2 regions of the Geobacillus sp. FSL K6-0789 genome follow, and region 2 is predicted to be linked to the other one. Evidence: a T-box and tRNA genes for the amino acid it is inferred to sense, from the RefSeq annotation. Region 2 holds a T-box; the other holds one or more tRNA genes.
What was found. A T-box is a leader RNA that pairs with one kind of tRNA and senses whether it is charged. The one in region 2 lies ahead of tyrS (tyrosine--tRNA ligase), so its partner is inferred to be a tRNA-Tyr.
Positions count from the first base shown of each region.

Region 1: it encodes a tRNA-Tyr, which carries the amino acid that the T-box ahead of tyrS (tyrosine--tRNA ligase) is inferred to sense. The anticodon was not compared.

Region 1 is NZ_CP151966.1:1,723,965-1,727,358, forward strand. Features, by position in the region: rRNA gene rrf (5S ribosomal RNA) at 330-446, shown strand; tRNA gene NSQ51_RS08990 (tRNA-Val) at 455-529, shown strand; tRNA gene NSQ51_RS08995 (tRNA-Ala) at 534-605, shown strand; tRNA gene NSQ51_RS09000 (tRNA-Leu) at 612-694, shown strand; tRNA gene NSQ51_RS09005 (tRNA-Ser) at 712-804, shown strand; tRNA gene NSQ51_RS09010 (tRNA-Thr) at 1,099-1,171, shown strand; tRNA gene NSQ51_RS09015 (tRNA-Tyr) at 1,182-1,263, shown strand; tRNA gene NSQ51_RS09020 (tRNA-Ile) at 1,282-1,355, shown strand; gene NSQ51_RS09025 (MBL fold metallo-hydrolase) at 1,585-2,433, opposite strand; gene NSQ51_RS09030 (ATP synthase subunit B) at 2,614-2,913, shown strand; gene NSQ51_RS09035 (AarF/ABC1/UbiB kinase family protein) at 2,965-3,394, shown strand, end outside.
Region 2 is NZ_CP151966.1:2,441,049-2,444,442, forward strand. Features, by position in the region: gene tyrS (tyrosine--tRNA ligase) at 1-1,214, opposite strand, end outside; T-box leader at 1,265-1,489, opposite strand; partial or broken gene NSQ51_RS12885 (penicillin-binding transpeptidase domain-containing protein) at 1,590-2,080, shown strand; partial or broken gene NSQ51_RS12890 (acetoin utilization protein AcuC) at 2,106-3,041, shown strand; gene ccpA (catabolite control protein A) at 3,238-3,394, opposite strand, start outside.

The DNA.
Region 1 (3,394 bases), 720 kb from region 2:
GCCGAGGCGAGGGTAGGTTACGATGCCCGAGGCTTGGGCCACTACGCTTCTTGCAGCGGCTGTGTATGGACAGGGCATTGGTGGCCGCCAATTCCCTGCTTTATTGTACGTTCCTTCTTCTTTATTATACGCGTATAAAGAAGGGGATGACAAGAACTTTAGAGAAAGGGACAGTGAAGATCGAAAAAAATGAAAAAGAGGGTTGACTCTTTCATTTTTTTATAGTAAATTTTACATTGTCGTTCCGATTCTGAAGGAACTGAAATATAAAGATACAAAAAAACTTGACAAAGTTTTGGATTGCTTTATAATAGAAATCGTCGCCATTGCCTAGTGGTGATAGCGGAGGGGAAACACCCGTTCCCATCCCGAACACGGAAGTTAAGCCCTCCAGCGCCGATGGTAGTTGGGGCCAGCGCCCCTGCAAGAGTAGGTCGCTGCTAGGCAATATCGTGGAGTATTAGCTCAGCGGGAGAGCACCACGTTGACAGCGTGGGGGTCACTGGTTCGATCCCAGTATACTCCACCATCATGGGGCGTTAGTTCAGGGGGAGAACGCTTCGCTGGCAGCGAAGAGGTCAGGGGTTCAAATCCCCTACGCTCCATTGTATGCGGTCGTGGCGGAATGGCAGACGCGCTAGGTTGAGGGCCTAGTGGGGGCAACCCCGTGGAGGTTCAAGTCCTCTCGACCGCATCGCTCCAAACAGCTATGGAGGAGTACCCAAGTCTGGCTGAAGGGGTCGGTTTCGAAAACCGATAGGGGTGTCACAGCCCGCGGGGGTTCGAATCCCTCCTCCTCCGCCATAAATATTGACTTAGCTCAATTGGTAGAGACGAGCATCTGCATCGTCGAATTTGCTTCGAGTTGTCCCGACGCATCCAGCGTCTTCGAATTGGCTGGGAGAGGAAGGGACACAACAGAAGCCAAGGAGTCACGGTCTACTTCTATCATGCCGACTTAGCTCAATTGGTAGAGACGAGCAGCTGCTTCGTCGAGTCGGCTTCGAGTTGCCTCGACGCATCCTGCTTCCTCGAAACAGCTTGTAGAGGAAGAGGCACAGATCACAACAATAAGCCACCTTCTTGCATTTATTTTATGCCGACTTAGCTCAATTGGTAGAGCAACTGAATCGTAATCAGTAGGTTGCGGGTTCGAGTCCTGCAGTCGGCATCACGATTACGGAGGGGTAGCGAAGTGGCTAAACGCGGCGGACTGTAAATCCGCTCCCTTTGGGTTCGGCGGTTCGAATCCGTCCCCCTCCATTTTTATTTCTTATAAGCGGGCCTATAGCTCAGCTGGTTAGAGCGCACGCCTGATAAGCGTGAGGTCGGTGGTTCAAGTCCACTTAGGCCCATCACTTATGATGGACGACAAGAATGATTCTTGTCGTCTTTTTTGCGTTGTCGCTAAAGGCATAATGTGCTCTACCATCTCCATGGAGAATCCTCTGACTTTCACATGTCAACGAAAGGGTGCCCCCGTTCAGACACCCTCCCTTGGTTTTTACTTGAAAGTGGTTTTAGCAGAGAAACTTCCGCTTCAAACAAAACTAGAAGCCGTTCACGGAACGATAGTCCGTTTGCCTAATGGACGTACTTCCCATAATCAGGGGTAGCGATACGGTCAAAATTACGGGCGAGTTTTGTCAACCCTTCACGCAGCTCTTTGCCGGCGACAGGAGCACCGTGTCCGGTGATGGCGACTGACGGAAAGAGTGCGGCTAACTTGCGCACCGACTCGCGGGCGGCGCGCCAATCGATGGTATAATAGCGCGGCGGGCCGCTGATTTCGATTTGTTGGGTCAACACTTTATACAGTGAATCTTGGCGGACGGTGACGAACGCGTCGCCGGCGATTAAAGCGGCGTCGCGCGGCCGAAATAACGAAATGTGGCCTGGCGTGTGCCCCGGTGTGTGGATCCAGCGGAACTCCGGCAAGTGCGGAACAGTGCCGTCCTCTGGCAGCGGATGAACGCGATCGCCCAGTTGAATCGGTTCATTTGGGAAAAACGGTGATATTTTGGCGATGAAGCCGCCCTCGACGGAAGCGTCAGGTTCAGGATAGCTCGCCTTTCCAGTCAAATACGGCAGTTCAGCCGGATGGGCATACACCGGGACATTCCAATGCTTGACAAGCTCAACAATCGCTCCAACGTGGTCAAAATGGCCGTGGGTTAAAACAATGGCTTGCGGGCGGCTGCCGCTGCCAAAGCGGTCTTCCACGACTGAAACAATGTCATCGGCTGATCCCGGCATGCCAGCGTCGACTAATACAAACGCGCGGTCATCCGGGCGGCCGACAAGACAAATGTTCACGATTTGGATCGTATGGCAGTACAAATCGGGCAGCACGCTGACTCCGAGGCCGCTCGCTGCTGACATCGCAGGTATGAAACGATAGTCTTCTCCGTAGTGCAGTTGTTCCTCTGCCATGGGAACTCCCTCCTTGCACGAATGGATAGCCCATCGATAGGATTCCTTATCGAGAAGTGGGATATGCAACGCTAGGTTCGAACGGAAAACACCTTCCGCATTTTCCTCTTTGGCCGCTTGCTCGACATGCCCCGCCAAATAATGGTACTATAAAGGAAAGAAGGAAAGGAGGAAAACAGGATGAGCATTTTGAAAAAAGGATTGGCGTTCGGGCTTGGGCTTGCGATCGCCAGCAAAGAACAAGCGGAAAAATTGATCGATGAGTTGGTCAAAAAAGGAGAGTTGTCGCTTGATGAATCGAAGGAAGTGATCGATCAATGGAAGCAGCAAACCGAAGCGCGGAAAGCGGAAGTACAGCGGCTTGTACGCGAGCAAATCAAGCAGGTGATCGATAAACTCGACTTGGCGACGAAAGAAGACGTGCGGCAGCTCGAGGAGCGAATCCGCCGTCTTGAAGAAAAGGAACAAAGCGGGCAGTAAACCGATGCGGCCTGTCCGCTCGCTTTTTACCGCCTTAGGAGAGATGTCTCGATGATCGGAAAACGGGTGCGCCATATCGGAAGGTACCACGAAATCGCCGCCTCCTTGCTTCGGCACGGATTCGGGATGATCGTCGATGAGCTCGGCTTTTCGTCGTTTCTTTCGTTGCCGCCGCGATGGAGAGCGGAGCAAGGGAAAAAGGAAGGAAAAACGGTTGGGGAGCGGCTCCGCCTTGTGCTCGAGGAGCTCGGCCCGACGTTCGTGAAGCTCGGGCAAATTGCCAGCACACGGCCGGATTTGATTCCCGCTCCGATCATCAGTGAGCTCGAAAAGCTGCAAGACCAAGTTCCGCCGTTTCCGTTTGCCGATGTCCGCCGGATTGTCGAAGCGGAGTTTGGAAGTTCGCTGGAAACACTCTTTCGTTCATTTGAGGAAATGCCGCTCGCTGCCGCTTCGCTTGGACAAGTGCACCGGGCGGTTC
Region 2 (3,394 bases):
ACCGTAAACCGCCCCTCAAGGCGGTGTTCAGCCGTTAATATGGCTCCGACGTCTTGAAGGCGCTCGCCGTTGACGTAAATGGCGCCGTTTTGGATGTCTTCGCGCGCTTGTCGCTTCGATGGCGAAATGCCGGCAGAAACGAGCAGCTCGACAAGCGGAACGTCGCCTCCTTCATGAACGAATGACGGTACATCTTTGAACCCTTGCTCAATTTCCGCCGCTGTCAAATTGGCAATGTCGCCGCTAAAGAGCGCTTCAGAAATGCGAATCGCTTGCCTGAGCGCCTCTTCGCCGTGCACGAGCTTTGTCACTTCCTCAGCAAGCGTCTTTTGGGCCGCCCGCTTCTCTGGGGCCTCACGAAGCTCTTGTTCAAGCGCTTCGATTTCCTCTTTCGACAGGAACGTAAAATACTTCAAGTAACGGATCACATCGCGGTCATCGGTGTTGATCCAAAACTGGTAAAACTCGTACGGCGACGTTTTCTCTTTGTCGAGCCAAATCGTGCCGCTTTCCGTTTTCCCGAATTTCGTGCCGTCCGCTTTCGTCACAAGCGGGATCGTCAAGCCAAACGCCCGCGCCTCGCCTTTCGTTTTGCGAATAAGCTCAAGCCCTGCCGTGATGTTGCCCCATTGGTCGCTCCCGCCGATTTGCAGGCGGCATCCTTCCGTCTCGTACAGGCGGAGAAAATCGTATGCCTGCAGCATCATATAGCTGAACTCGGTAAATGAAATGCCCGTCTCGATGCGCGATTGAACCGACTCTTTCGCCATCATGTAGTTGACGCTGAAATGCTTGCCGACGTCGCGCAAAAACGTAATGACATCCAGCGGCCCGATCCAGTCGTAGTTGTTTTTGATTTTCGCCGGATTGCCGTCCGCTTCAAAATCTAAAAAGCGGCCGAGCTGTTCTTTAATACGCGCGCTCCATGCCTCGACGGTTTCTTTGGCATTGAGCGTGCGCTCGCTTTTTTTCCCGCTCGGGTCGCCGATCAACCCCGTCGCTCCGCCGACTAGAGCGATCGGCCGGTGCCCCGCCTGCTGGAAGCGGCGCATCGTCAAAATGGTGGCCAAGTGGCCGATATGCAAACTGTCCGCCGTCGGGTCAAACCCGCAGTAGAGCGTCACCCGCTCCTCATTTAACAGTTTGCGCAACCCGTCTTCATCCGTCGTTTGGTTGACGAGCCCGCGCCATTGCAATTCCGCAAGCAAATCCATGTCCTTCACCTCTTTATAAATGTCATGCAAAAGAAAACACCCGCCCGTGATGAAGGGGCGAGTGTTCGTCGCGGTACCACCCTACTTAGAAAGCATGGTGCTTTCTCACTCATTTGGATAACGGCGCCGGCCGGCGGATGGCTACTAGGTGCCAAAAACGTTCGCCATCGCTGCTCAGGGAGGTAATTCACGCCTGCCTGTGGACTGGCTCGCACCGTCCGCCAGCTCTCTGCACCAGGGAGGCAGCCGCTACTTGTTCCCATCATCGCTTTCTCATATGAAATATATACATTATTATTACCATAGCGATGCGCTCGCTGTCAACCCTAACGCTTTTCGCACAAACGGCGAAAAATCAGCAAAATTCCACAATGTTATACGACGATCGACAAAAAGATTTATGAACAAATGCAGCGCATCGCCGCCCGCTACCCGTATTACGGAAGCGACAATGTGTATTACACCAAAGACAAGAAAACAGGAAAAATGACCTCCATCGCCAACCGGTCGAAGTCAGGGCGATGCTCATCGAAAACAAAACGGGAAAAATCATCAGCTTCGTCGGCGGCCTCGATTATGGGCGCGAGCAGTTGAACCACGCCACCCAGGCGCACCGGTCCAACGGGTCAACGATGAAACCGCTCTTAGTATACACGCCGGCGATGGAGATGGGCGTCATCCAGCCGGCGACGATCATTCCCGACTTGTCGCTTTCGATCGGTTCGTATACACCGAAAAACGCGGACGGAAAAACGCACGGGCTCGTCACGGTGCGCTATGTCTTGCAGCAATCGTTCAACATCCCGGCTGTTCGGACGTATATGAGAATTCGATCCCGCCATCCGATCGACTATTTGCATAAAATCGCGCCAGCCGTCGCCATTTTTATTTATATCGGAAGCGGCGGCGCAAAACTACGGCCTTGGCACCGAGGATACACCGATTTTCCCCAACATGCACGAATCGAGCGCTCTTTTGGTCGGCAGCACCCTCACCGCCGTCGACGCGGTTCTTTCCGGAGCGGCCGGGCATGCGCTCAACCTTGGAGGCGGTCTGCACCACGGCTTCCGCGGCAAAGCGTCCGGCTTTTGCGTCTACAACGACAGCGCGGTCGCCATTCAATACATCCGGGAGAAATACGGACTGCGCGTGTTGTACGTCGACACGGACGCCCACCATGGAGACGGAGTGCAATGGGCGTTTTACGACGATCCGAACGTTTGCACGTTTTCCATTCATGAAACGGGGCGCTATTTGTTCCCAGGGACCGGAAATGTCAACGAGCGCGGCTTAGGCGCAGGCTACGGCTATTCGTTCAACATTCCCGTTGATGCGTTCACGGAAGACGAATCATGGATCGCCGCCTATACGACCGCGCTTCGGGAAATCACCGACTTTTTCCGCCCGGATGTCATCGTGACGCAAAACGGCGTCGACGCCCACTATTACGATCCGCTCACCCATTTGTCGGTGACGATGAAAACGTACCGCGCCATTCCGAAGCTCGCGCACGAAATCGCACATGAATATTGCGGCGGACGCTGGATCGCCGTCGTCGTCGGCGGCTATGACATCTGGCGCGTCGTGCCGCGGGCATGGGCGCTCCTTTGGCTCGAGATGACAGGACAAGCCGATGTGTCCGGCCCGCTGCCAGATGAGCGGCGCGAACGTTAGCAACCGCTTTCACCCTTCGCGCTTCCGCTTGAGTGGGACGACCCGGATGACTTGTATCCCCCGATTCCGCGCAAAGCAGAGATCAGCGAAAAAAATGCCCAGACGGTGGAAAAAGCGTTGTATTTCATCCGCAGCCAGCGGCCGGCACGGTGACCGGCCGGCCGAACCGCCCTCCAAATTCAGAAACAATAGGCGAAGGGGGCTGCTTTTTATGGGCGCCATCGAGCCGGTTCGTGCCTGTTGGCGGCGCATGGGAAACGCAAACGAGAGCGCCTCGGCAGGCGCGTTCAGAGGAAACGCGAAAAAGGCTGATCCGAAAACGCGGAGCGTTTTCGGATCAGCCTCGCTCCTATTTCGTCGATTCCCGCACTTCAAGCCGGTGCGGCAAGACGACGATATGGTTGTCAACTTTCTCCTTGTTCATGTACTTCGTCAGTAACCGCATCGCTACCGCTCCGATGTCGTACATCGGCTGCACGACGGTCGTCAGCCGCGGCCGCACCATC